DNA from 2 places in the Rossellomorea sp. NPDC071047 genome. Region 1 is predicted to be linked to the other one. Evidence: predicted binding sites of a transcription regulator. Region 1 holds the regulator's gene; the other holds the start of a gene.
What was found. The regulator NrdR, encoded in region 1, represses ribonucleotide reductase genes. The targets are predictions, from matches to a motif close to AACACNATATATNGTGTT.

Region 1 (15,108 bases):
TTTCCCTTTTTAACAGGGCGACCCGGTAACGTAACATCGATCGTTTCAGATTGAAGTTTCTTTTCAACCGCTTCTTTTTCAAGAACTGCCTGCTTCGCTTCAATGGTTTCTGTAATGGCTCCACGAACTTCATTCGCAAGGGCTCCCATTTTAGGACGTTCTTCCGCTGAAAGTTTCCCCATTCCTTTTAAGGCTTCGGTTACGGGTCCTTTTTTACCCAGATAAGCTACACGGATATTGTTCAGTTCTTTTAAGTCCTGTGCCTCGTTCACTTTTTCGATTGCTTCTTGTTGAAGGGATCGTAATTTGTCCTCCATTTATACTTCCTCCTTTAATGTATATCCTCCGAATGATCGTACTGGATTGGTTTAAAAACAAATAAAAAAACCCCATCCCAAAAAGGGACGAGGTTTATATCGCGGTACCACCCTTATAAGCATATCCATGGTTATTTTGCTTTCGCAAAAAAACTTGGCAGACATACTCACTTCATTCGGATAACGGCTTTGCCGGAGCATCTTTACATTCATCATATGAATGGTCCCGATGCCAACTCGAGAGGTGAAATCTTCACATCATGCGTTCCTAAGAATGCTTTCAGTCCAGGGCATTCTCTCCCTTAAAGAAGGTCATGTGCTACTTTCCTCTTTCAACGTCTTTTAAGTTATATGTGCATTATTATAGTGAATTTCCAGGCAAATTTCAAACCTTTTCAAGAAATTCACTGCCCATTTTTAAAATAGTATAATAAAACCCCCGCAGCGATCGCTACATTTAACGATTCACTTTTCCCATAAATGGGAATATAGAGATTCTGATCGGTTTCAGTCAAGAGTTCGTTCGACATGCCATTTCCTTCGTTACCCACTATCAGTGCATAAGAAGATTGGGGCTTAATCGTTGTATACTCCACACCATTTTCAAGTGCCGTTCCATACACCGGGATGTTCCTTTCTTTCAACTCTGGAATGGTTTCAGCAAGGTCCCTTCTGATAATCGGTATGTGGAAGTGAGCTCCTTGTGCAGACCGCAAAACCTTAGGGTTATATGGGTCCACCGTCCCCTTTCCTAACACGATCATATCAATCCCAGCTGCATCGGCCGTCCGGATGATGGTTCCAATATTCCCGGGATCCTGAAGGCCATCAAGAAGCATGAATGTTGCCGCTTGTTCAATTTCATGCTCATCTTCTTTTTGCTTACAAATAGCAAAAATCCCTTGCGATGTCTCTGTATCGGACAAGGCTTTTCCGACTTCATCCGACACCATGGTCATAGAAATCGAGTCCACCGTCCATTTCTGAGGAAGATCGATTCCTTCCACTTGGATCAGTTCAAGGACCGTATCCTCCTGCTTCAATGCTTCTTCCACGAGGTGGAAGCCTTCAATTATGTATGTACGGGTAAGATCCCGTTCCTTTTTGGTCAATAACTTCTTCCACTGCTTCACAACAGGATTTTTAGAGGATTGAATATACTTCAATCGTATCCGCTCCTTTTACTTACTATTCAAGGTCTCATTATACCTTAACTTTCCTACATAATAAATTCAATTTGAGACAAGATAACAATGAATTCCTCATCCTAGCAAAAAGGAGAAATGTGTGATGAACCTTAACTTACGAAAAGCAATCATACACAACGTATCTGGCAACAACCAGGACGAACTGAGAGACACCATCGTCGATGCAATCCAAGGCGGAGAAGAAAAAACCCTTCCCGGACTGGGTGTACTCCTTGAAGTCTTCTGGCAAAACGCAGATCCACAGGAACAAAAAATGGTCCTCGAAACATTAGAGGAATCATTGCAACAGCAACAAACACAGTAAGGACATGGGCGACCCTTTCCAGGGGTTGCCCTTGTTTTTTCCTTCCCCATTTAAAATTTTCTCCAGTTTTGTTTTAGTATTACTCTTTCAGTGGTAATGAAAACATACAACTACTAACGGAAGGGGAGCGAATGTATGAGTCAGAAGAATAGCGCATTACTGATCATCGATATGATTAATACTTTTGATTTTCAAGGTGGAGAGAATTTATATGAAAACACTTTGAAGATTGTAGATAATATCCGTGACTTGAAGACGAAAGCGAAGGAATCCGGCATTCCGGTCATTTATGTGAATGATAACTACGGTCTATGGCAGGACAATATGAATGACATTATCGACCATTGCAAAAAGAAAAAAGGAGAAACCGTAATCGAAAGACTCCACCCTGATACAGATGACTATTTTATCATCAAACCGAAGCATTCATGCTTTTTCGGGACTCAACTTGATATCCTGCTTCACCAGCTGGATGTAAAAAACTTGATATTGACAGGAATCGCAGGCGATATCTGCGTGCTCTACACCGCTAATGATGCCTATATGAGGGAGTATGAAATATCGATACCGAAGGATTGCATGGCTTCAGAAACAGATGAAGACAATGAGAGTGCCATTCGCATTATTAAAAAAACGATCGGTGCCGACATGTCTTTATCTTATCAAATGACTTTTTAATGCCAGCTCCACTATTTCATGAAAAAGAGACCCTAAATCCGATAGGGTCTCTTTCCTTGCAATCAATCAAATGTAATCTTTGCCACTGTATCTTTATCTAACTTCTTGATTACTTCTGTAATCAGTTTAACCGCATTCTCATAATCATCACGATGCAACATTGCTGCATGGGAATGAATATAGCGGGTTGCAATGGTAATGGATAAAGCAGGGACTCCATTCGCTGTTAAATGAATCGCACCTGAATCCGTTCCACCACCGGCAATCGAATCGAATTGATACGGGATGTTATGTTCATCCGCTGTATCTGTTACAAAGTCACGAAGTCCTTTGTGAGAAACCATGGACGCGTCATACAGGATGATTTGCGGGCCTTCACCCATCTTACTTGATGCTTCCTTGTCAGAAACGCCAGGTGTATCCCCTGCAATTCCGACATCTACACCAAAGCCAATATCAGGCTGGATCTTGGCTGCTGACGTTCTTGCTCCACGCAGGCCAACTTCTTCCTGCACCGTTCCTACACCATATACCACGTTTGGATGCTCTTGACCTTTAAGGTTTTTCAGTACATCAATGGCAATCGCGCATCCTATGCGGTTATCCCAAGCTTTCGCAAGAAGCATTTTCTCATTGTTCATCACCGTGAATTCGAAATGAGGGACAACCATATCCCCAGGCTTCACTCCCCACTCCAGTACTTCTTCACGGCTTGAAGCTCCGATATCGATAAACATATCTTTAATATCAACCGGCTTTTTACGGGCTTCCGGAGGCAGGATATGCGGTGGCTTGGAACCGATCACACCCGTTACTTCCCCTTTACTCGTCACGATCGTCACTCGCTGGGCAAGCATGACTTGTGACCACCAGCCTCCCACTGTTTGAAAACGCAGGAACCCTTTGCTGTCGATTTGAGTGATCATGAAGCCGACTTCATCAAGATGCCCGGCCACCATAATCTTAGGTCCGTTCTCATCGCCGACTTTCTTAGCAATTAAGCTTCCGAGATTATCAGTTGTGATTTCATCTGCAAATGGTTCTATGTATCGCTTCATTACGTTTCGTACTTCTCTTTCATTTCCCGGTACACCTTTTGCATCGGTTAAATCCTTGAGCATGGTCAATGTTTCATCTAATTTTGTCACTGTTTCGACCCCCTAAATGTTTATTCACTCTCATTATACTAAAATCTGTCCGATTCATCAAAATTTCCTGAATCTTCTCAAACTATCACTGGTGATCCGGATTAATATCCTTCTTTTTGACGATTATAATTCACTTCATTCTTCTTCACATAAGCGTCAAACACCTCTTCATGGGAGAAGCCTAACAGCTCACCCAAATAAACATAGTGCCTGAACAATTGTTGAAAATGCTCAACCGAACGTTCTTCAGAGAAATGATTGGCCGATTTGAACACTTCCAGGAATTGTTTGGTCACATCTTCATTTGCGTAATTGGTTTCCCCTAAATCAAATTGCTGGATGCCGATTTCCAGTCCCAGTGACAGGATGAAATGGATTCCATCTACAAATTCTTCAAGGATCACTTCCTTCGATGATGATGATTTCTTGCTCCAAAACTTAAAGCTTCTTGTTTCATTGGCAAGTTCCCCTACTTCAACAAGCAGGGCAAGGATCTTCTTTTCAATTAAATCTGCGTTTTCCAACCCGTGTTCTTGCTCAATATGTTGATCCAGCTTCTCTTGCATGTCCAATAACTTTTCAATATTCATGACGTTTTCTCCCCTCATGATGCCTGTTTTTCTAGTGCTCTCTCTTAGTATGACAAATTTTCAAAGAAATTTTAAATAAAATGAAACCTTTTTCTGTTTTCAACGTAAATAATAGAAGAATACTTATGCCTAGGGAGGTAATGGTAATGCTTTGGTTAATTCGGTTAGTGATTTTTTTCCTTATTCTTTATCTTTTATACCGCAGTGTGAAATACATTATAGACCCAAAGCGAAAACTGGAACTTGCCCAGGAGCAGAAACGTTTTTACTTTCTCGATGATCAGGAAAATGTACGTAAGAATTTTCACATAACGTATAAAGGAGTTCTTTTTGAAGGAGAAAAATATTTAGGAGCAACAGAAAAATCCTTTGAGGTGGTTTCCATCTTTGTTTGGTCAAGGAACATCTCTTCTTTAAAGGGACTGACTCAAGAGGATTTTCAATACCTCCACAATGAAATCAAAGAAAGATACCCGAATGCAAAGCTGGATTGGAAAAGCCCGATCCATGAATTCCTTCAAAAAAAGCAATAAAAAAATGGCTTAACCAGCCATTTTTTTTATTTACCCGGAAAGAACTCTCTCCATTCAATCACTCTTACTTTTTCTCTTAGTAGGTAAAAGAGTACGATGAGTGCAAGGAAAATCATGACGAGAATAGGAGGGGAAAATTGTTTGATGTATTGACCGAAAACCGTGTAAAAAAACGCCAGGGGAATATTAGAAATAACAGAGGCCCGGATGAAAGGTTTAAGCTTTTTCTTACGTTCAAGTAAACAAAGGTTCAAAAGCTGATAATGGACAAAAGGAATTAACCGCAGAATGGCAATTTGACCGGTTGTGAGGGTAGCATTTCTTCCAAACCATTTTTCCTTCAATCTCAGGAGCTTTTCATAGAATGATGTAAAACTCTTTATGACGAAATAAAAAGTAACAGATAAGAGCGTTAATCCGATTAATGAATACAGAGTGCCGAATATACTTCCGAACAGCACTCCTCCCGCCATACATACAAGGGCTACAGGGATGAACAGAAATTGCCTTAGAATATGAAACAAAACAAACAGAACAGGAGCCAAATACCCGCTAGCTTCCATGAGGGCGAATGCAGCAACTAACCGTTCGTCCATGGCTAAGGTGACCTCCTTCTGCTTTTCTAAGCTGTTATAGACACTCTCTATATAGTATGTAATGGAGACGGGTTAAAGAATGAAAACTTCAATTTCTACAACTTAGTATTCAGCCAGATAAAAAGCAGACTATGAAGCATGACAAGCAGTGGAAAACCGAAAGCGAATACTTTATGTTTCGTTTTATGCCTGTATACCTTCATTCCCATATATGCGCCGATGCTGCCCCCGAGGATCGCCACCTGCCACAAAGTACTCTCCTTGATGCGATATTCATTTCGCTGCGCCTTTCTTTTATCCTTGCCCATGATGATAAAGCCGATGATATTGATGACAATGGCATATAGATATAAGATAGCTGTTAATGCACCCATGTTTTCTACCTGCTTTCTGAATTGATTGATATAAGAAGGTTCTTCTCGTAAAGTTTGTTACTTTCTTAAAGAAGAGAGTAGTAGTTGATTTCCGCTACAGGATGCTCGCTTTCCGCGGGGCTGGCGGTGAGCCTCCTCGGCCGAACGCTAGCTGTAAGCGGAGCAGTTCCCCCCACCATCCAGCACACACTGATGGACAGAGCCTAAGCAGACCCTATGATAAATAATAACAAGCTTTTCGAATAAAGCCTATAAGAAAGGACCGGCCAGAGGCCAGTCCTTTTTGTCTGCCAACTTAGTCAGCAGTTAATTATTTGTTAAGTTGAGCTTTAGCAGCATCTGCTAATTGGTTGAATGCTTTTTCGTCAGCAATCGCAAGCTCAGCAAGCATTTTACGGTTAACTTCGATACCAGCAAGCTTTAAACCGTGCATTAAACGGCTGTAAGAAAGACCATTCATACGAGCAGCCGCATTGATACGTGTGATCCATAATTTACGGAAATCACGTTTCTTTTGGCGACGGTCACGATAAGCATACATGTATGATTTCATGACTTGTTGGTTTGCTACTTTATATAAAGTATGTTTTGAACCGAAATAACCTTTGGCTAATTTAAGAACTTTTTTACGACGTCTGCGTGTTACTGTTCCGCCTTTTACGCGTGGCATAATAATTCCCTCCTGTTTCTATTACTTCTTATTTTAGGTTGTCAAGCATATGACGAATGCGTTTGAAATCTCCTTTAGAGACAACAGCCGCTTTACGTAGCTTACGCTTTGCTTTAGTAGATTTGTTTGCGAATAAGTGGCTTGTGTAAGCGTGTGAACGTTTAAGTTTACCAGAACCTGTTTTCTTGAAACGCTTAGCTGAGCCGCGGTGAGTTTTCATTTTTGGCATGTGCTTTTCCTCCTCGGGTCCTTTATTTTTCGTTAACTGGTGCAAGCACCAAGAACATACTGCGACCATCCATTTTCGGTTTTGATTCAACGGTTGCTACATCTTTACACTCATCACTGAAGCGATCCAGAACACGTTGACCAATTTCTTTGTGCGTAATCGCACGACCTTTAAATCGGATTGACGCTTTAACTTTGTCTCCTTTTTCAAGGAACTTACGAGCGTTACGAAGCTTAGTATTGAAATCATGCTCATCAATCGTCGGGCTTAAACGAACCTCTTTAAGATTGATGATCTTCTGATTCTTACGCGCTTCTTTTTCTTTCTTCTGTTGTTCAAACTTAAACTTACCGTAGTCCATGATACGAGCAACGGGTGGTTTAGCATTTGGAGCAACAAGAACAAGATCAAGGTTTACACGTTCAGCAATTTCAAGAGCTTCATTCTTGGATTTAATCCCAAGTTGCTCACCGTTTTGATCGATAAGACGTACTTCACGGGCACGAATCGTTTCGTTTAAGATCATGTCTTTGCTAATAATTAGCCACCTCCAAGGTTTATTAAAAGAATACACGGCTTTGGCCGACGCACTCGCTTCCTTTTTTGCGTGTAACACACAAAAAAAGATGCGAGTGTCGAAACACCCGCACCTGATTATTAAGCATATATAAATGGCTTTAATAGTCAATCACATACCTGTAAACAGCACGAACGCGTTATTCAGGTGAGAAGCGGGTAGCTTCTTCTTGTACCAAACTGTATTCAATTCACCTTAGATACTATATCACATGACAATACCGCTGTCAAATAATCATTTAATATCACAACGTATTTCATAATATCAGACATCTAAGGAGAGTGCAATAGTTTTTTTGAAATTTATACGGCAGGGACGGACCTTGGAGCAAGGTCCGTCCCTCTTCTTTATTTATCGTTTCGCTTCTTTTGTGATGTGGCCGATGAACTCATCAAGAGAAATCGTTTCTGATTTTTGCTCTCCGTATTTACGGACGTTTACAGCCGTTTCCTTGATTTCGTTGTCTCCCACTACAAGCATGTAAGGGACCTTGCTCATCTGTGCTTCTCGGATCTTGTAACCGATCTTTTCATTACGGTCATCGATGTCCACACGCAGCCCTTCAGCCTGAAGCTTTTCTTTCACTTCTTTCGCATAGTCGAAGTGAACATCCGGTGAAACCGGGATCACCTGAACCTGCGTTGGAGCGAGCCATGTCGGGAATGCTCCTTTGTATTCTTCGATCAGGAATGCCACGAAGCGTTCCATTGTGGATACGACTCCACGGTGAATGACTACCGGGCGATGCTGCTTCCCGTCTTCCCCTACATATGTTAAGTCAAAGCGCTCCGGAAGTAAGAAGTCCAGTTGAACCGTTGATAGAGTTTCTTCCTTACCAAGTGCCGTTTTCACTTGAACGTCCAGTTTAGGGCCATAGAATGCCGCTTCCCCTTCTGCTTCAAAGTACTCAACGTCCAGTTCATCCATCGCTTCCTTGATCATCCCTTGTGCACGGTTCCACATCTCATCATCATCGAAGTACTTCTCAGTATCCTCAGGATCACGATAAGACAGACGGAAGGAATAGTCATTGAGATCAAAGTCTTTGTACACTTCCTGAACGAGGCGCACGACACGCTTGAATTCTTCTTTGATTTGATCGGGACGTACGAAGATATGAGCATCGTTCAGAGTCATTCCACGTACACGTTGAAGTCCTGATAAGGCACCTGACAATTCATAACGGTGCATCAGACCAAGTTCGGCGATACGGATCGGAAGCTCACGATAGCTGTGAATGCCGTTTTTGTAAATCATCATATGATGAGGGCAGTTCATCGGGCGAAGGACAAGATCTTCATTATCCATCTCCATGACCGGGAACATATTCTCCTGGTAATGATCCCAGTGACCGCTTGTTTTGTATAGCTCGACGCTTCCCATGACAGGTGTGTATACGTGATCATAACCTAAGCGCTCTTCTTTATCAACGATATAACGCTCGATGATACGACGGATCGTGGCACCTTTAGGCAGCCACATCGGCAGGCCTTGTCCCACTTTTTGTGAATTCATGAATAGATTCAATTCTTTACCGATTTTACGGTGATCTCGCTCTTTTGCTTCTTCTAAAAGACGCAGATGCTCTTCCAGGTCTTCTTTCTTGAAGAAGGCTGTTCCGTAGATTCGTTGAAGCATTTTATTATCACTGTTCCCGCGCCAGTATGCCCCGGCGATGCTTAACAGCTTGAATTCTTTAATTTTATTTGTAGACGGAATGTGGACTCCACGGCATAGATCTAAGAATTCACCCTGCTCGTAAATCGAAACCTGTTCCCCTTCAGGAATGGCTTCAAGCAGTTCAAGCTTGTACTCATCACCGATTTCTTCATACATTTTCTGTGCTTCGTCCCGGCTAACTTCTTTACGGACCACTTCCAGGTTTTCTCCCGTGATCTTTTTCATTTCTTTCTCGATCAGTGGAAGATCTTCCGGAGTGAACGTGTGCTCGGAATCAATATCGTAATAAAATCCGCCTTCAATGACCGGACCGATCCCAAGCTTTGTTTCAGGATATAAGCGTTTGATAGCCTGTGCCATTAAATGGGCCGTACTGTGACGAAGGATTTCCAGAGCATCTTCTGAAGGTGCCGTAACAATTTCAATCGTTCCATCTTCCTGGATCCCTGTGCGTAAATCAATCAATGCATTATTTATTTTACCAGCCAGCGCCTTCTTCTTAAGACCCGGACTGATGGACGCAGCAATCTCTTCTGTTGTTGTCCCTTTAGGAAATTCCTTGACATTTCCATCAGGGAACTGCATTTTCACTACTTCTGACATGTGATTTCACTCCTTAAGTAATCTCTATAAAACATAAAAAACCCCGCCCCTTCACGTTTGAAGGGACGAGGTTAATAAGTAAACTCGTGGTTCCACCCAACTTCTCATTGTCCACAAAACACAGACAATGACTTCATTGAAAACGAATAACGACATTTAGCCGTCAATCATTACTGTGAATCCGTCAAGATTCAGTTCATAATTGAAGTTCCGAGGTGGTAAATATCACTACCGAATTAGGAAGCTTGCAGCCAGGAGACTTCCCTCTCTGTGAATGGAATAGGAATATTGTTGTCCTCATCATAACCTTTATTTATTGACTTATTATGTAGGTATTATAATCGGTTATGTTTTGAAAAGCAAGAGCATTCCATAAAATAAGCAGCCTATTCATTCGCGATATCCCAGGAAGGATAGAGAAGTGTTTCAGGAAAATAACTCATCGGCAAAAGATCGATCCGTTCTTCAAAAATATTCTGTAGCGTCCTGATCAACTGATGGTCACGATTCCCGTACACGAGTATCTTCTCCGGTGCAAGGGATAACAACGGAGCAATGGTGTACGAATCAACATATAACGGGTGATTCGTCAGAAGGCGTTTATCAATCGCCTTCGTCAATTCCTGCCTTGTCATCTCTTTCATGTCTTCATCAAAGAAACGATAGCCGTAACCCGTGGAGCACAGATGGATCGTACGTATTTTCTGCTCCCTTGATGCCAGGTACTCCCGCAGCATATGGACAAACATTTGATATTCCTGCTCCATCTTATATTCATCTATCGCAAGATCCAGCATGAGGAGCAGTCTCTCCTGAAGCTTCTTCAGCCTGAACTTGCTGAAGGAGTCGAACGATATGGGGGCCTTTCCTTCCAACAAAAGCTCCAGGCTGTCATGAACGTATTCGGCCTCGTCCCATTCACCGATCAGCTCCATCAATTCAGGTCGTTCCCCCAGTCTCATCTCTGATACAATCTCTAATATTTGATTGATTTCATCCACATCTTCATAGAAGTAATTTTCCTTCAGGGCTGATTCGGACCAGTCCATGCATTTATCATTTAAGACAAAGTGGGAAACCCCGTTGAACAGCTTCTCTTTTTCCTTGAAGAAGGGGGAAACCTCTATCGTCAGATTATAGTGAGTTGTATGTTGAAAGAGCGTTTCATGAAACCATGATTGTACGAACTCTTTATTGAGGTGTGCTTGAAGCTTTAACGCATCATTTTTTTGCTTGAAAATAAATTCAATCAAACTTTCTCGCCTCCTTAAACCCAAATCCCTGATTTATATATATGGGAGGCTTGTATCATTTAGAAGTTGTTGAGGGAATTTAATTGACTCTTTTCGAATCTATTAATAGTAAATAAGGCGAGTAGTGGGATTTCCGCTCCAGGGGGCTAGCTTTCCGCGGGGCGTGAGTTGAGCCTCCTCGGGCTTTGCCCTGTGGGGTCTCAACTTTCCCGCTATTCCCGCAGGAGTCGAGCCCCCTTCCGCTCCAATCAACATTGTTATTTTTAAACATCTCAGAATTCGTTATCATTCACCCAATACAATAAACCCTTATTGGAACAATGCTTAGGAAATAAATAAATGAATCTATTTCACCAAAAATTCATTAATGAAAAAGAGAAGTTCAAACGCTAAGCGAATGACCTTCTCTTCTTTTACTTAATTCTATTCTCTTCTATTCCTTCCATCAATCAACACAGGCTGGGACAGGTATTTAATCCGCTCCATGATCCTTGCAGCCTTCAGCTTTTCTTCTTCTCCTCTTTGACTGTATGTCAAATGATGGGTGAGTTCGTTGAAGTTGAAGTTGGAGGTGAAGAACGTCGGGAGGTTTTCAAGCATTCTGTACTGCAGGATCGTCCCGAGGATCTCATCTCTCCCCCAGCTTGACATGGTTTCTGCGCCGATGTCATCGAGCATGAGGATCGGTGCAGCTTTGACCATTTCCAGTTTTTCATTTACCGAGTTATCTCCCAGCGATTGCTTGATTTCTCTAAAGAACTCAGGAACGTAGACAATCAGGGACGCGATTTTTTTCTCGGCGAGTTCATTGGCCATCGCCCCTAACAAATAGGACTTACCCACTCCGAACTTCCCATAAAAATAGAGTCCTTTCATTTTTGTGCCTTCTGTATAGTTCTCTACGAAATTCTTTGCCAGTCGGACTGCCTCCAATCGGCTTTTCGAATCAAGATCAAGGGTTGAGAAAGATGCTTGTAAAATATCCTTCGGCACATACAGGCTTTTGATTAAACGCTGTGCGCTCGTTCTTTCATCGTGAATGACCTTTCGAGGGCAGCGATGGTAATCGATGTCGATGGTGTTGCCTCTGATCACCAAATGAGGGTCATAACCTTCCATCATATTCTTACACTCCTGTAAAGAAGGACAGTAACGGCATTCTTTGCTTTGCGAAATGTATTCATATAACTTCATCAGACTCTCATTTACCATTTCCCCTGTTACACGGCCTTCATTCCTGCGAATAAAATCCTTCACATCATTGTTTTCAAGAATCTCTTTTTTCATTTGTTCATATCTTTGTTGAAACGAACCAGAAGCCGCCAACCTTTTCAGGGTGTTATTTATTTTCTCCACCGCTACGTTCACCTACTTCCGAAAATTTTTAAGCTCTTCTTCGAGTTTCTTCTTTTCTGCTTCGAAATCATATCCATCAAGGGAAGAATCATTTTCTTTCTCGGTTTCACCTTCTTGGAACCATTCCGGGAGTTTTTCTGTCCGAATCGGCTTTCTTCGTCTATTCGTTTTATTTTCCTTTTTCCCTTCAGCCCACTCAAGATACTGCTTGTGTTCTTTTTTGGCTAATTCCATGGCTTCACTTGCAGTCGTCACCTTTTTTCTCGACCAATGGGACGCGATTTTTTCCATATATCCTTTTGTGAGCTTCATGTCCGTTTTCAGCAAAACATATTGCACCAGGACATTCATGACACCAATCGGCAATTTCTGTGACATGAGCACCTCTTCAACCGCCTGAAGGTCTGACTTAGAAGGAGCTCCTCCATTCGATATGTCAGATAGAACATCCTTGGGCGACGTTGTTTCCAGATATTCAATGAGCTCTTCTTCTTTCGTACGGGGTTTATCCGATTTTACAGACGCTTTAGACTCTATTCTCGCAGTCAAATCCGGCAGTTGATCACCTGTCTGAACCCCATACCAATCACGTGCGGTTTTGCGCAGCAACTCTATATCGATGGTATCATCTGCATCCAGGGAGCTTAAGACGATATTTTTCATTTGAAGAGGGTCAATACCGTACAAATAGCTCAGCTTCAGAACCGTTTCCTTTACATTTGTTGTAAAGGCTTTTCGGGGAACCATTAATTCAGATAACCCTGCAAGTAGTAACTGAAAATCAAAATCGACATCATCCAGTGGAAGACCACCATTCTTCCCATATTTCATATATTGTTCACCAGACTTTGTCTCGGAATCCATATTTGCATCGTGGTGGAGAAAATTAATATGTTCCGATGTGAAAACGTCTTGAAAGGATCGTGTGATGTTTACATGTTGCTGTTTATCTACCGATTCGTCAGTAAAGAATTTCTTTAAACGCAAATAATGAGTTCTGCCTATTTTACGATAAAGATACACATTCAACATACCATCATGAAAGAATTCCTGAGGTGTAAGAGGAGGCTGCAGTTCATAAAGAAAGCTACGATCCTCGTTGTCCCTTTTTTCGTATGCCTTTAACAACCCTATCCCTTCAAGCTTCATTCTCGCTTCATATACTTCCTGAAGATTGACAGACAGAACGTTCATCAGGTGATAATGAGTAGAATCTGTTGACCATAGCCTGTTTTCCTCTACTTCTCCCCACAAACTCATATAAAGACTGTAACAAACCGAACCAATTAAAGGCTGGTACAGAAACGTGATGATTTTCCGATCGTATTCCTGAAGAATCCCATTTGTCCCTACCGTGTAGTGATCGATTGGTTGTATTTCATTCCAATGCTTCTTCATCATAGTTGGATTCTACCTTTCAAAAAAATAAAGAGAAAAGAGCTAAAGAATTACATCTTCAGCTCATTCTTCTACTCTTTTTTTATTAATTCTTTCAGTTCGTCTATAAATACATTAATATCCTTGAATTGTCTATACACAGATGCAAAGCGTACGTATGCAACTTCATCTACCTTAGCAAGCTGATCCATGACCATCTCACCAATCTTAACGGATTCTACTTCAGAAGCACCTTGATTACGGAGTTCCTTTTCAATGTCCGTTGAGATCTTTTCTAATCTCTCAAGAGGTACCGGGCGCTTCTCGCAGGCCTTGATCAACCCTCTCAAAATCTTCTCTCGACTAAACTCTTCTCTTACCCCTTCTTTTTTCACCACAATTAAAGGAAGCTCCTCTACCTTCTCGAAGGTCGTGAAGCGGAAATTACATTCTTCACATTCTCTTCTTCTTCTGATTGAACGTCCTTCATCAGCCGGACGGGAGTCCACTACTCGTGTACCATTATGCTGGCAAGACGGGCACTTCATAATATCAGCTCCGTTATTACATACTATTACTTTCATCATATTAAAAAGCTGCGACTTACACAAGCTTATAAAGGATTTACCGTTATTTCACTTTTGTCAGTTCGCCGTCAAGCTTTTGATAATAATGGTTAATCTGTGCTTTTAAGACCGTATATGTACCAAAGATCTTCCCTTTATCTGCACTGATCTTGAAATCGACTGCCGTTTCAAAAGGCCTTACTGTGATGATCGTTGCGACAATAAACAATTGGGGAGTACCATTTTTACGGACCGTAATTTCACCTCTGTCCTTAGACTGGGAAATCACCTCATACTCAGAGGATGAAAACAACTCTAATACTGCATTAAATGCACCTTGATGCATGGATTTATAATACCGTGATTTCAGGTCTTTATCTTCGTGCTGATCAGATGTCTCACATTCTGATTGAAACCGTTTAAAAAAAGTACGTATTCCGCTCATTTAAAGTTCCTCCCTTTATTTACCCTTATTTTACACGAAAACCACAGGAATGAAAATTCAAAATCAATTCCTGTACAAATGCATAAAAAAAGAGATGCATCTAATACGCATCTCTTCTGAGTTATCTTCGATTAAAGGGCTTGAGCCTGAGACTTCTTCACTTGTACCGGACCCATACCACGTGGCAATTCAATTGTTTCACGTGTGTCAGCACCAAGAGCATCTGCAATATATTCAGCAGCGATGTTAGGATCTAAATCACCGCAAGTATATACATCAATACTGGCATAACCATGTTCAGGAAAACTGTGAATAGTCAGATGTGATTCTGAAATGATCACAACTCCACTCACACCTTGAGGAGCAAATTTATGGAAAGCTACCTCACGTACCTCTGCACCTGACTTTAGCGCAGCATCTACGAATGTTTTTTCAATTCCTACTACATCGTTTAATTTTTCAAAATCGCAACCCCATAATTCTGAGATTACATGACGACCCATTGTTTCCATTTTCGTGTTTCCCCCTTTGACATAATTTTTTTCGTCAAAATGAACGTGTCCTTTGGCAAAATCTTAACTACCACGGGGGAAAGTTAGTCCGA
Region 2 (15,108 bases), 300 kb from region 1:
TTTTCAAGGTAGTGCCAGTAGAATGGGCGGTTCATCAGCTCTTTATCTAAATCAATCGTGAGCTGGACGGTCATATGTCCGTCTCCGTTCGCCACCAGGTCACATCCATTAGCCACAAAGTATCTCTCAAGAAATTGATGAATTTCGTGCTGCTGCATTTGATTTCTCCTCCTTTAATTGTTCGGCAAATTGAATCATACTCGTTAGATTCTCCATTTTAATCTTCATTTCCCCTTCCGTCCTGGATGAAGAAAGAATATCGGTTACATGCTCTTCAAAGTCACGGAAATCCAGACGGGTCAGGATTTCATCCAATTGTCCGATTACTCGTTCAAAGAGATTGATCTTTTCATAAAGAAGCTTTAATATGTGTTCTTCGACCGTGTTTCTGGTAGCAAAATTGTAGATATGAACATCCTCTGTCTGTCCTAGACGGTGGACACGACCGATTCGCTGTTCTAACCTCATAGGATTCCATGGCAGGTCAAAGTTGATCACGTGATGGCAGAATTGAAGGTTGATTCCTTCCCCTCCGGCCTCAGTAGCAATTAGCACCTGTGCATGCTTTTGGAAGAGTTCACGCATCCAATCTTTTTTCCCTCGTTTAAATCCACCTCGGAAAGGTACGGAGCTTATTCCATGCTGTTTTAAAAACCATTGCAGATATAGCTGTGTCGCCCGGTACTCTGTAAATATAATCACTTTATCATTGATCGATTGGACGATTTCCAGTGCTTTCTGAGCCTTGGAGTTCATTGTCACGTTTTCTACTTTTTTCATCAGAGTCCCAATGGTATTCTCAAAACCAGCAGTCGGAGCTTCCTTCTTCTCAAGCATGTTTTTGAGAGTATAAAATACTGCTTCACGAGAGCTGCATGCTTCTCTTTGAAGTGTCAATAGAGAGAAGGAGCTTGAATTAGCCCAGTCATCATAGTTCCCTCTGAGCAAATCGATGCTGTTATATAAATCTCTTTCAGCTTCGTTAAAATCGATTAAGACAGTCTTTACGTGCCGTTTTGTCCATTCTATACCCGTATCGCTGCGTCTATTACGAATCATCACTTTGTTAATGAGACTTTTTAAATGTTCATCCTCTTGAAGAGTGCGATCACCTTTTTTATATCTGTCAGAAAAACCGGATTCATTTCCGAGATGTCCAGGCTTAAGGAGAGAAACCAGGTGAAAGATCTCTTCGACGCGATTTTGGATAGGTGTCGCTGTCAGCAGTAGGCAGAATTTCTTCTTTAGATTCTGGACAAATTCATAGTTTTTTGTTTTATGATTTTTCAGTTTGTGAGCTTCATCGATAATAACCAGATCATAGTCTTGTTCATACACTTTTTCCCGATGAGGACTCCGCTTAGCAGTATCCATGGAGGAAACGACAATATCGCACTGATCCCATACGTAACTTTTTCGTTGCGGAACAGCTGGAATGAAAAACTTACTATTTAATTCATAGGCCCATTGAGAGACAAGGGAAGCGGGAACCAATATTAATACTTTCTTCACCAATCCTCTAATCATGTATTCTTTCAATATCAATCCGGCTTCAATGGTTTTACCTAATCCGACCTCATCTGCAAGGATCGCTTTTCCGTTCATCGTTTCGACAACCTGCTTTGCTGCTTCCAACTGATGGGGGAGCGGAGTGACATTTGCCAAATGTTTTGGGGCTTGCAGGCCTTCAAAGTTCGGAATTGCAAGATGATGTTCAAATTCGATGGCCAGCTTATAAAGCTCCCAATTTCCCCATGGGCCATCGTTATCAATTAAATTCTCGAGACCCTCGCCCCATTCTTCATCAAATAAAACCTCAACATTCATCTGAAAAACATCTCCTTAATTCTAATAAAAATGATTGCTCAATCCTCGTATTTAATGGTAGGATGAAAATAGATTTTCAAATGTTAGAAAAACTCGAAAATCCGAACATTCACATTTACAACATTTCTTCTGTATATTTCTAGTATGACCAAATGTTTCAAGGAATATTGGCGAATGATAACAAGGGGAGAGACTGTGCATACAGCGCCGAAGGAGCAAGCACATTTAAGTGTGAATCTCTCAGGCAAAAAGACTCTTGTTGGACGCAACTCTGGAGAGTGTTTCCTTACAGGAAACCACCAAAGGGGAAAGCCGTTCTTCGGTAAACTTTCAGGTGCAAGGACAGAGAAACTTCTTTATGAAAAGGGGTTTTTCTGTCCTTTTTTTCATGGGATAAAACTTGGTTAAGGAAGAATGCATGTAAAGAAGATAAGGGGGAAAAGTCATGTCAGAGTTAAAACAAACACCTTTATACGAAGTGTACAAAGAGTATGGAGGAAAGACCATCGACTTCGGTGGCTGGGCTTTACCAGTGCAGTTTTCAAGCATTAAGGAAGAACATGAAGCGGTACGGTCCCGGGCAGGGCTATTCGATGTTTCTCATATGGGAGAAATTGAAGTAAAGGGTGAAGGTGCCCTTGATTACTTGCAAAAAATGATGACAAACGATGTTTCCAAAGTGAAAGATGGTGGAGCACAGTATACGGCTATGTGCTACGAAAATGGTGGGACGGTCGATGACTTATTAGTGTATAAAATAAAAGACAATGATTATTTGCTCGTTGTCAATGCTGCAAATATAGATAAAGATTTTCAATGGTTGAAAGAACATGAGACAGATGGCGTTGAAATCAACAACATCTCTGAACATATGGCACAATTGGCACTTCAAGGTCCACTTGCTGAACAGGTTTTACAAGTACTTACAAACGAACATTCATTAAGCGGTATCGGATTTTTTAAATTTCAAACCGATGTGAATATCGCTGGTAAACTCGCACTTGTTTCCCGTACCGGTTACACAGGGGAAGACGGATTTGAGATTTATTGTGATGCAGGTGATGCGGCTGCGATATGGAGAGCCATCCTGGATGCAGGAAAGGAATTTGGAGTACTTCCATGCGGACTGGGTGCACGTGATACATTGCGTTTTGAAGCGAATCTTGCCCTTTACGGACAAGAATTATCTCAATCGATTACACCGATCGAAGCGGGAATCGGATTTGCCGTAAAAGTAAATAAAGAGGTTCCATTTATCGGTCAGGAAGTGCTGAAACAGCAAAAAGAAGAAGGCGATTCAAGAAAAATCGTCGGGATTGAGATGATCGATCGCGGAATTCCCCGTCATGGCTATAAAGTGTTTTCCGGTGAAGAAGAAATAGGGGAAGTCACAACCGGTACGCAATCGCCGACATTAAAGAAAAATGTAGGATTAGCATTACTGCATAACGAGTTTACTTCTTTAGATACGGAAGTACTGGTTGAAATCAGAGGGAAAAAGTTAAAAGCGAAAGTAGTAGCCACACCATTCTATAAAAGACCAAAGAAATAGGGGAGGAATGACGGTCATGAAGCATCGTTATTTACCGATGACAGAGCAGGATCAAAGGGAAATGTTAGACAGCATAGGAGTAGACAACGTTAGTGATCTATTTGAAGATATTCCCGAGAAGGTTCGTTTCAAAGGGGATTACAAAATCAAAGAAGCGAAGTCAGAAACGGAATTGGTGAAGGAACTGACAAAAATGGCAGCGAAGAATGCTGACCTGAAAAGTCATACATCCTTTTTAGGGGCTGGGGTATACGATCACTATATGCCGATCATCGTGGATCATGTATTATCACGCTCTGAATTTTATACAGCCTATACACCTTATCAGCCGGAAATTTCGCAAGGAGAACTTCAAGCCATTTTTGAATTTCAAACGATGATTTGTGAGCTTACTGGCATGGATGTAGCCAATTCTTCCATGTACGATGGTGGGACGGCCCTTGCAGAGGCAGCTATGCTGAGTGCGGGGCAGACCCGTCGGAAAAAGGTCCTGGTTTCAAGCACTGTGCACCCGGAATCACGTGATGTCCTGCGGTCTTATGCAAAAGGCCAATATATAGATGTAGTAGAAATCCCGCACAAAAATGGTGTTACGGATGTGGAAGAACTTAAGAAATTAATGACTAATGAAATTGCCGCGGTAATCGTTCAATATCCTAACTTCTTCGGTCGGGTGGAAGAACTAAAAGCCATTGAAGAAGTTACTCATGCTGAAAAAGCGATGTTCGTGGTTTCTTCAAACCCACTTGCATTAGGGGCGCTTACTCCTCCTGGTCAATTAGGAGCCGATATCGTCATTGGTGATGCACAACCATTTGGTATTCCAAGTGCCTTCGGTGGACCTCACTGTGGATACTTTGCAGTGAACAAGAAGCTTATGCGTAAAGTGCCAGGGCGTCTTGTAGGTCAAACCGTCGATGAAGATGGAATCAGAGGATTCGTACTGACACTTCAAGCACGTGAGCAGCATATTCGTCGTGATAAAGCCACGTCTAATATTTGTTCCAATCAAGCATTAAATGCACTCGCTGCATCTGTTGCCATGACGGCGCTTGGAAAACAAGGCGTTAAAGAGATGGCACTTCAAAATATCCAAAAAGCACATTATGCAAAAGAAGCCTTTAAAGCAAAAGGATTCACCATTGCATTTGAAGGACCATCATTCAATGAGTTTGTCGTAAAGGTAAATATGCCGGTTAAAGAAATCAATCAAAAGCTTTTAGGAAAAGAAATGATTGGTGGATACGATTTAGGATTATTGGATGACGGCTTATCACAGCACATGCTAGTGGCTGTTACTGAACTTCGCAGCAAAGAAGAAATCGACGCATTCGTAGCAGAATTGGGGGATTGTCATGAATAAGCAAGATCAACCTCTTATTTTTGAATTATCTAAAGAAGGCCGCACAGGCTATAGCTTACCTGAAATGGATGTTCCTCAGGTAGAACTGTCTGATCTGATTCCATCCGATTATATCCGTACAGAAGCACCGGAGCTTCCAGAAGTATCTGAACTGGATATCATGCGCCATTACACGGCATTATCAAAACGTAATCATGGTGTGGATTCCGGCTTCTATCCATTGGGATCTTGTACGATGAAGTACAATCCAAAGGTGAATGAAAACGTGGCACGCTTGAATGGATTTGCTCATATCAATCCTCTTCAAGAAGCGGAAAGCGTTCAAGGTGCCCTTGAACTGATGTATGACCTTCAAGAGCATTTGAAAGAGATCACGGGCATGGATGAAGTGACCCTTCAACCTGCTGCCGGTGCTCATGGGGAGTGGACGGGTCTTATGATGATCCGTGCTTACCATGAAGCGAATGGTGATACCCACCGCACGAAGGTCATCGTACCCGATTCAGCTCATGGAACGAACCCGGCCAGTGCGACTGTAGCAGGTTTCGAGACGATAACGGTAAAATCAAACGAAAATGGTTTAGTTGATTTAGAGGATCTTAAGCGTGTAGTCGGGGATGATACGGCAGCCCTGATGCTTACCAACCCGAACACTCTTGGATTATTTGAAGAAAACATTCTGGAAATGGCTGCAATCATACATGAAGCAGGTGGAAAGCTGTATTATGATGGTGCCAATTTAAATGCCGTACTATCAAAAGCGAGACCAGGAGATATGGGATTTGATGTCGTGCATTTAAATCTTCATAAGACCTTTACGGGTCCTCATGGAGGCGGTGGTCCGGGAAGCGGTCCTGTCGGAGTGAAGGGAGATTTGATTAAGTATCTTCCAAAACCGGTCCTTGTGAAAAATGGCGATACATTCGAATTCGATTACAACAGACCTGACTCCATCGGACGTGTAAAACCTTACTATGGAAACTTTGGCATCAACGTTCGTGCTTATACGTACATCAGAACGATGGGACCAGACGGGCTGAGAGCCGTGACGGAAAATGCGGTCCTGAATGCAAATTACATGATGCGCCGCCTGGCACCTCACTTTGACCTTCCATTCGATCGTCATTGTAAGCATGAATTTGTCATCAGCGGAAAACGCCAGAAGAAGCTTGGCGTCCGTACATTGGATATTGCGAAGCGATTACTTGACTTCGGATATCATCCACCAACGATTTACTTCCCGTTAAATGTGGAAGAATGCATGATGATCGAGCCAACGGAAACAGAATCAAAAGAAACACTGGATTCCTTCATTGATGCCATGATCCAGATTGCCAAAGAAGCAGAGGAAACACCGGAAATCGTCCAGGAAGCTCCACACACAACCATCGTCAAACGTATGGACGAAACACTGGCAGCAAGAAAACCGGTACTGCGTTATACAAAAGAAAACTAAAGATTGTAAAATTGGAAAACCCCGCAGTCAATTGCTGCGGGGTTTTTTTTGAGGGACGGACCTTCAAGGAGGTGGGGGGAGAACCACCAACGCCAATCCACCCGGCTATTTCCACCAATTAAAAAAGGATCGCCCTAAAGGCAATCCTTTCACATTATTTTTTATGTTTTACTTTCCCTGTCCACTTTTTAAAGCCGCCCTGCAATTGGTGAAGATCCCGGTACCCTTTGCGGTGAAGCATTTGAGCTGCTCTTCCGCTGCGGAGTCCGCTTTGGCAATAAAGGTAAACGGGCTGATCGGCACGGATTTCCTTTTGTCTCATTTTAATTTGAGAGAGGGGGATATTTCGTGCGCCAAGTACGTGACCGTTATCAAATTCATTCGCTTCACGAACATCTATCAACTGAGCTTTCCGATATCCTGCTCTAAATTCTTCTTCAGTCAAAGTATTAACGATTCTCTTTTGATAGAAGAACGTAAAGAGTGAATAAACAATGATTCCACCAAGTACGACTAAAAGAATATATAATCCTTCCATCATTCATGCTCCTTTCTACAAATGCGCTAACTTCTATTATATTCATGAAAGCTCCGAGAATCAAAACAAATTTATTAATTTACAGCAAACACTTTCCAATCTGTTTTTCTTTGTTTTTTCGATTGGATTTGATAGACTAGTAACGGACTTAAATGAAGTTGATTTTTTACATAACAAAATATCAAAGAGAAGACGCAAATGAGGTATGATGCATGAAAAAAGAAACATGGAGATTCATTGACTCAGGGAATTGTTCCCCTTCTTATAATATGGCACTTGATGAGGCGCTATTGGATTGGCATAGCGAGGGGAAAATTCCTCCTACGATCAGATTTTACGGATGGGATCCAGCTACTCTCTCGATCGGTTACTTCCAAAAGGTTGAAAAGGAAATCAATCTTGATGCAGTCAAAGAGCACGGACTTGGCTTTGTCAGAAGACCGACGGGAGGCAGGGGGGTTCTGCATGAACATGAATTGACGTACAGTGTCATTGTTTCAGAAGAACACCCGGAGATGCCTAAGACCGTTACGGAAGCATATCGAGTGATTTCTGAAGGGGTCTTAAAAGGATTTCAAGGACTTGGACTCGAAGCCTACTTTGCTGTTCCGAAAACAACAGAAGAGCGGGAAGGATTAAAAAATCCACGTTCGGCAGTCTGTTTCGATGCACCGAGCTGGTATGAACTGGTGGTAGAAGGAAGGAAAGTAGCGGGCAGCGCCCAGACGCGTCAAAAAGGCGTCATCCTTCAACACGGTTCCATTCTATTGGATCTTGATGAGGATAAGCTGTTCAGCCTGTTTAACTATCCATCTGACCGGGTAAAAGAGCGAATGCAGCGTGCATTTAAAAGCAAGGCCGTCGCAATGAACGAAATCAGTTCGGAAACGGTCACCATGGAAATGGCGAAGGAAGCGTTCAAAAAAGGTTTTGAAGAAGGATTGAATATCCACCTGGACCCATATGAACTTTCTGAAGAGGAAACACAATATGTTGTGGACCTTGCCGTGAACCGGTACGAATCAGATGAATGGAATTTTAAACGATAAAAATTTTTTTGTAGAAAAAAAGCGATGCTTGTCGCTTTTTTCCTATTTTACCAACTGTTGCGAGACTTGGATTAATATCAAGTTCTAAATTAATAGAAAAGGTCGGAGTATTATATGATTTTCTATTATTTCCTCCTGTTTTCTATTTTTATTGGCTTATTATCCGTTTGACAAACAAATGACCTATTGACCTGAAACACAATATGTGGTGTGTTGAATATTTTTTTACACACTATATGTTGTGTTTATTTATTGCTTTTCCAATTGAGCTATGATATCGTATTATTTGATATTACACATCAAAGTGAACAACAAACAAATGAAAGATTTGAGATAGAAGGAGTTGTCTTTATGACTGTTGCGTCGAAAAACACAATGAAATTAAACATCGAAAGATTAAATCAGGATATCGGATTATTTCCTCAAGTACATCCCATAACCCCGGATATGACTACTACACATAAGGGTGTATCCCGTCTTGTCATGATTGATCGCTATTCTTTCAAAGACACGGAAAAGATCACTCTTTCAGAAGGGGATTTCGTGGTCCTCACCATCAAAGAAGATCCTAAATTCCCTGCAAGAGGATTAGGTTACATTTCGAGCATCGACTGGGAAACAAAGAAAGCAGATGTTTGGATCGAAGAAGAGTACAGAAGTGCCATCGACAAGCCGGAAGAAATGGAAACCGGAATCGTGTCAAGAACACTCGATGTAATCGAAAAGCCACTGGAAGTCTACTATGAACAAATTGCGAAGCGTAACGCAACAGGCTTGGCAGAAGTGGAAGAAACTCCTGAAAAGAGACAAGATTGGTTTGAAAAGTTCTATCATGAATTAGTGAATTTGCATTTTGTCCCTGCTGGCCGGGTGCTTTACGGAGCGGGTGCCGGAACGGACGTCACGTACTTTAACTGCTACGTGATGCCTTTCGTACAGGATTCTCGTGAAGGGATTTCGGAACATCGCAAGCAGGTGATGGAGATCATGAGCCGGGGCGGGGGTGTCGGAACGAACGGATCGACTCTTCGTCCGCGAAACACTCTGGCTAAAGGTGTGAATGGTAAATCTTCCGGGTCGGTTTCCTGGCTGGATGACATCGCCAAATTAACCCATTTGGTTGAGCAGGGGGGATCAAGACGTGGAGCACAAATGATCATGCTTTCAGATTGGCATCCCGATATTATCGAATTTATCATTTCTAAAATGCAAAACCCGCGTATTCTGCGTTATCTTCTTGAAAATACAGAAGATGAAACCATCAAAAAGGCGGCACAGGATAAGTTGAAATTCACCCCTCTGACAGAACAAGAGGAAGCGATGTATCAAGGAATCCTTAATTATAGACAAATCCCTGGCTACGGTGGATTTGATGCGAAAATTCTTAAGAATGCAGAAGAAAAGCTCCGTACAGGCGGAACCTACAGCGTCCATAATTCAGAATTCCTGACAGGTGCGAATATTTCCGTTTGCCTGACAAGCGACTTTATGGAAGCCGTTGAAAACGATCGTGAATATGATCTGCGCTTCCCTGATGTGGAAACTTATAACGAAGAGCAAATGAAATACTATAATGAAGAATGGCACAACGTAGGTGATGTCCGTGAATGGGAAAAGCTTGGCTACAAAGTGCGTACTTATCGTAAGATCAAAGCGAAAGAGCTTTGGAATCTTATCAACGTTTGTGCAACTTACTCTGCGGAGCCTGGAATCTTCTTTATTGATAACGCGAATGATATGACAAATGCGAAGGCATATGGTCAAAAGGTAGTTGCTACGAACCCATGTGGTGAACAGCCTCTTGCTCCATATTCCGTGTGTAACCTGGCAGCTGTCAACCTTGCTCAGTTTGCCGATAAAGAGACGAAAACCGTTGATTTCGAAAAATTGAAGCGTACCGTTGAAGTGGGTGTGCGCATGCAGGACAATGTCATCGATGCGACTCCGTACTTCCTAGAAGAAAACAAAAAGCAGGCCCTTGGTGAGCGCCGTGTTGGCCTTGGGGTGATGGGTCTTGCAGACCTGTTGATCTACTGTGAAAAAGAATACGGTTCTGAAGAAGGCAACAGACTTGTCGATGAAGTATTTGAAGTCATCGCAACAACCGCTTATCGTGCATCCGTGGAATTATCCAAGGAAAAAGGAAGCTTCCCATTCCTGACTGGAAGCACCGACGAAGAAACGAAAGCCTTACGAAAAGCATTTGTGGAAACAGGCTTTATGAAGAAAATGCCGGAGGATGTACGTGACGACATTCAACAGTTCGGGATTCGAAACTCTCATTTATTGACCGTTGCCCCAACAGGTTCAACAGGTACGATGGTTGGAGTATCTACCGGACTTGAACCTTACTTCTCATTCACATATTACAGAAGTGGGCGTCTTGGTAAGTTCATTGAAGTTAAAGCGGATATTGTAGAGGATTACTTGAATAGAAATCCAGATGCAGATGCTGACAATCTTCCAGAATGGTTTGTTTCTTCCATGAGCCTGGCGCCGCAAGCACATGCTGATGTTCAATGTGTGATTCAGAATTGGATCGACAGCTCAATTTCAAAAACGGTTAATGCCCCACGTGGTTATACGGTCGAGCAAGTAGAAAAAGTGTATGAGCGACTGTATAAAGGTGGAGCAAAAGGTGGAACCGTCTACGTTGACGGAAGCCGTGATTCACAGGTTCTTACCCTCAAAGCAGAAGAAAACAGCTTTGATGACGAGGACGAACAGGAACAAAAAGACATTCCTACATCGAAAAAGCCGATCGTATTACTTGATACGATTCAGGACGTACGTTCAACTGACGTAACCATTGGTTCTGAAGTAGGGAATACGTGTCCAGTCTGCCGTAAAGGGACGGTAAAAGATATGGGTGGCTGCAATACTTGTACAAACTGCGGCGCTCAGCTGAAATGCGGTCTATAATAAATGAAGAATGTTAGGAGGGGACTGGTTCCCTTCCTATTTTTTTAGTCTAAAACCCTTCATTGTGAATTAAAGATGTAGTAATAGACATTGAAGGAGTGGGCCTATGGACATCGATGGTGTTTTTTCAGGCGGAGGCATAAAGGGACTCGCGTTGATTGGGGCATATCAAGCATTAGAGGAGAAGGGCTACAGATTTAAGAGGCTCGCAGGAACAAGTGCCGGAGCGGTGATTGCAGCATTTATTGCTGCCGGTTATTCAAGCAGGGAGCTCCTCAAAATCATGGATGATATTGATTTTAATAAATTGCTGGACTCAAACGCGATGATCTCTCTCCCTATCATAAAATGGTTTCGGGTTTACTATCGTTTAGGTTTATATAAAGGTGCGGCTCTTGAAAGCTGGGTGGAAGAGAAGCTGAAAGCAAGGGGGATTTATACGTTTGCCGATTTACCACCCCATTCACTCCGGGTCATTGCTTCAGATTTATCGAATGGCAGATTATTGGTTCTCCCGGATGACCTTGAGAAGTACGGTATAGCGAAAGAAACTTTTCCTGTTGCCAGGGCGATACGAATGAGTGCGAGTCTTCCTTACTTCTTCGAACCTGTAAAGCTGCGTTCTTTAGAAGGAACAAGTTTCATGGTGGATGGCGGGGTGCTCAGTAACTTTCCTATGTGGCTGTTCGATCGGGAAAATGTGAAAAAGATAAGGCCGGTCATCGGGGTGAAGTTAAGTCACGATTTAGTCGGAAAGCCCAAAAAACAAATCAAAAATGCGATTGATATGTATGAAGCCCTCTTTACTACGATGAAAGATGCACATGATTCAAGATACATTTCCAGAAAACTTGAAAAAAACATCATCTTTATTCCAACTGAAGGTGTGCTCACGACTGAATTCGGATTAACGCCGGAAAAAAGAGCAGAACTATTTCAATACGGAAAATCAAAAGCGGAAGCATTTCTCCAAAAATGGCCGTATTAATAAAACAATCGAGCTCCTAAAATGAGGCTCGATTGTTTTTCTTATTCTTTTTTCCTTCAATTACAGTAAGGTTGGCATTGGATTTCTTTCGTATCGAACGTTTCTTTGAGGCGTTTGATACTTGAGGCTTACTTGGAGATTTTTTCTTATGCCGCCTCTTTGATTGTTTGGCTGCTTTAAGAAACGCTCTCTGTTCATTACTATTACCAGCCCGCCTTCCGCTGAACCATCTTCGGTAAATAAAGTAGATAATTCCGATCACAGCTGCTGTAACAAGTATTTGTTTTACTAGCCCTAAAGGATTTCCTAATAGGGAAGTGAAGAGCCCTACAATAGCTAACAATATTAAGGTGATAACAAAGATATTACGAGCGTTCAACAAAGCCACCTCCTTGCAATACAATCCATTATACATATCTATACTATTATTCTAGACAATTTCCTTGTTATTTAACCATATTAGTTATCGAATTTCTGAAAATATTGCTGGAGTTATTTTCTGAAACTGGAAAGATATTATCTATTTTACTAAAAAATGAATCAAAGGACTAGAGATAGGATTTTATCATCCATATTTCCTTATCATCCACAGATGAAAAATAAGTAAAACCATGCAAATGTTTAAATCATTGGGACATACTACGAATGGAGGTGTTACTGATGGCTGAACAAAAGGGACAACATGAAAAGATTCAGGATGGAACAGAAGAAAGTAAGGAAAATCCACGATTAGAGCAGAATCAGGGAGAAAAACCACTATCCTTCATGGCAATGGTTGTAGTAACGGGATTTATAGGTGGGATATTATGGAGTGCAATTGCCTATATTTGTTACTTTTTTTCCTTTACGAAAATCGAGCCAAATATTATATTTGAGCCGTGGGCGGTTGGTGACTGGGTGGACAAATGGATCGGTATCGTTCTTTCCATTGTGGCTTACGGGGTGATTTCTATAGGTGTGGCCCTCATTTATTATGGTTTATTACGAAAATTCAAGTCTATGTGGGTAGGGGTTGCCTACGGTGTAGCGTTATACTTAGCGTTCTTTTTACTGCTCAACCCGCTCTTCCCGAGCATTGAATCCTTTACATCCATTGATTATCACACTTTGATCACAACCTTCTGCCTGTATATTTTGTATGGAGTATTTATTGGCTATTCGATTTCCTATGAAGAAAATGAGTTGAGACATCAGAATGAGAAAGAAAAATCAGGGGAAGTTTCACATTAACAAATCCTCATTATCAGACAATTATGTAGGTATAGGTATAAGGTTTGTGTTAGAATGTTCATGATGAACATTCTATTTTTTTAGGGGTTTACATATGATGAAAATCTTGCTTTTAAATGGTCCTAACTTAAATAGGCTGGGGAAACGTGAACCCGGTATATATGGACATGTCACCTTGCCGCAACTTGAGGGAAAGCTTTCAAAACAAGCAGAAGGTGAAGGCTTTCAACTCGTTTCAGCTCAATCGAACCATGAAGGGGAACTGATTGATTACATACACAGGGCAGAAGATGAAGGGTATGGGGGAATCATTCTGAATCCCGGTGCTTTCACACATTACAGCTATGCGATAAGAGATGCAGTGGCTTCGGTATCAGTACCGGTAGTGGAAGTGCATATATCAAATATACATGCCCGTGAAGCGTTTAGGCATCAATCTGTCGTGGCAGCTGAAACGGTTGGCCAGATCGTCGGATTTGGACTGTTTGGTTACGAATTGGCTTTACAAGCGATCATAAAGAACATTAAGGGAGTGGAAAACGATGAAAATTGAACGATTACGAGAGACTTTTTCAGAAAACGAACTTGACGGGATCTTACTTACTAGTACCTACAATCGCCGGTACATGACAAACTTTACTGGGTCATCAGGTGTAGTTCTGATTTCCAAAGAGAAAGCATTATTCATAACAGATTTCCGATACATCGAGCAAGCAACCGAGCAGGCTGCCGGATTTGAAATCGTCCAGCACACTGGCCCCATCCATGAGGAAGTAGCCAAACAAGTGAAAAACCTTGGGATTATGAAATTAGGCTTCGAGAAGAACTACATGACATTCAGTGCTTATGATAGCTATCGTGAAGTGCTTGAAGCAGAACTTGTACCGGTATCAGGGCTGGTAGAAAAGTTACGCTTGATTAAGACACCTGAAGAGCTTAAGATAATTAAGGATGCGGCGGATATTGCCGATGCAGCATTTAAGCATATATTAGATTTTATTAAGCCGGGTGTGACAGAGTTAGAAGTTTCCAATGAATTAGAATTCTTCATGAGAAAAGCGGGAGCGACATCTTCATCTTTTGATATCATCGTTGCTTCAGGTAATCGTTCTGCACTTCCTCATGGGGTTGCCAGTGATAAAGTCATTGAAAAAGGTGATTTTGTAACGTTGGATTATGGCGCATACTATAAAGGATATTGCTCCGATATGACACGTACCTTATCTGTGGGAGAACCAAGTGAGAAATTGAAAGAGATCTATGACGTCGTTCTACAATCACAGCTTTTGGCTATGGAAAAAATCAAGCCTGGTATGACAGGTAAAGATGCGGATGCTATTGCGCGTGATTACATAACAGAAAAGGGTTATGGAGAGTATTTCGGACATTCATTGGGTCACGGAATCGGCCTTGAAGTCCATGAAGGACCAGGATTGTCTTCCCGTTCCGATGTGGTACTGGAGCCTGGAATGATCGTAACGGTTGAACCGGGCGTCTATGTTCCAGGTGTTGGCGGTGTTCGTATTGAAGATGATACACTCATAACAGAAGATTCCAATGAAACACTGACACATTCTACAAAAGATCTAATCATTCTACCATTGTAGTCCTAAAGACAGGTCTACTAGACAATAGGAGGAAATAAATATGATTTCAGTAAATGATTTTCGTACAGGTTTGACGATTGAAGTCGATAACGGAATTTGGAGAGTAATCGACTTCCAACATGTTAAACCGGGTAAAGGGGCAGCATTCGTCCGCTCCAAACTTCGTAACCTGCGCACAGGTGCCATCCAGGAAAAAACATTCCGTGCAGGAGAAAAAGTAGGAAAAGCCCAAATCGATAACCGTAAAATGCAATACCTGTATGCGAATGGTGACATGCATGTATTCATGGACAATGAGAGCTACGATCAAATCGAACTTCCTGCTTCTTCTATCGAATATGAATTGAAATACCTGAAAGAAAACATGGAAGTGTCCATCATGATGTACGGGGGAGAAACTCTTGGAGTAGAGCTTCCTAACTCAGTTGAATTAAAAGTAACTGAAACGGAACCGGGCATCAAAGGCGATACAGCTTCCGGTGGTTCAAAGCCTGCTACTGTTGAGACAGGATTAGTGGTTAACGTACCGTTCTTCGTCAACGAAGGAGACACATTGATCATTAATACAACGGACGG

Region 2: ACQKFO_RS01565 (vitamin B12-dependent ribonucleotide reductase) is a predicted target of NrdR. The motif match lies at 8,014-8,031, and genes of this name have one in related genera.

What each region holds. Positions count from the first base shown of each region.
Region 1 covers NZ_JBNNJT010000001.1:312-15,419, reverse strand. The annotation lists gene pheS (phenylalanine--tRNA ligase subunit alpha) at 1-317, opposite strand, end outside; gene ACQKFO_RS00090 (TrmH family RNA methyltransferase) at 722-1,483, opposite strand; gene sspI (small acid-soluble spore protein SspI) at 1,608-1,829, shown strand; gene ACQKFO_RS00080 (cysteine hydrolase family protein) at 1,965-2,507, shown strand; gene ACQKFO_RS00075 (M42 family metallopeptidase) at 2,570-3,655, opposite strand; gene ACQKFO_RS00070 (dUTP diphosphatase) at 3,757-4,245, opposite strand; gene ACQKFO_RS00065 (sigma-w pathway protein ysdB) at 4,392-4,778, shown strand; gene ACQKFO_RS00060 (TVP38/TMEM64 family protein) at 4,805-5,374, opposite strand; gene ACQKFO_RS00055 (DUF1294 domain-containing protein) at 5,470-5,748, opposite strand; gene rplT (50S ribosomal protein L20) at 6,059-6,418, opposite strand; gene rpmI (50S ribosomal protein L35) at 6,447-6,647, opposite strand; gene infC (translation initiation factor IF-3) at 6,670-7,173, opposite strand; ribosomal protein L20 leader region at 7,262-7,401, opposite strand; gene thrS (threonine--tRNA ligase) at 7,576-9,507, opposite strand; T-box leader at 9,566-9,820, opposite strand; gene ACQKFO_RS00030 (putative sporulation protein YtxC) at 9,894-10,760, opposite strand; gene dnaI (primosomal protein DnaI) at 11,184-12,116, opposite strand; gene ACQKFO_RS00020 (replication initiation and membrane attachment family protein) at 12,129-13,517, opposite strand; gene nrdR (transcriptional regulator NrdR) at 13,586-14,041, opposite strand; gene ACQKFO_RS00010 (cytosolic protein) at 14,124-14,504, opposite strand; gene speD (adenosylmethionine decarboxylase) at 14,636-15,016, opposite strand.
Region 2 covers NZ_JBNNJT010000001.1:302,107-317,214, forward strand. The annotation lists gene ACQKFO_RS01530 (YqhG family protein) at 1-158, opposite strand, end outside; gene ACQKFO_RS01535 (DEAD/DEAH box helicase) at 127-1,827, opposite strand; glycine riboswitch at 2,002-2,093, shown strand; glycine riboswitch at 2,097-2,175, shown strand; gene gcvT (glycine cleavage system aminomethyltransferase GcvT) at 2,273-3,379, shown strand; gene gcvPA (aminomethyl-transferring glycine dehydrogenase subunit GcvPA) at 3,396-4,742, shown strand; gene gcvPB (aminomethyl-transferring glycine dehydrogenase subunit GcvPB) at 4,735-6,198, shown strand; gene ACQKFO_RS01555 (rhodanese-like domain-containing protein) at 6,353-6,736, opposite strand; gene ACQKFO_RS01560 (lipoate--protein ligase family protein) at 6,949-7,785, shown strand; gene ACQKFO_RS01565 (vitamin B12-dependent ribonucleotide reductase) at 8,137-10,707, shown strand; gene ACQKFO_RS01570 (patatin-like phospholipase family protein) at 10,814-11,695, shown strand; gene ACQKFO_RS01575 (SA1362 family protein) at 11,712-12,074, opposite strand; gene ACQKFO_RS01580 (YqhR family membrane protein) at 12,356-12,925, shown strand; gene aroQ (type II 3-dehydroquinate dehydratase) at 13,020-13,478, shown strand; gene ACQKFO_RS01590 (M24 family metallopeptidase) at 13,468-14,532, shown strand; gene efp (elongation factor P) at 14,573-15,108, shown strand, end outside.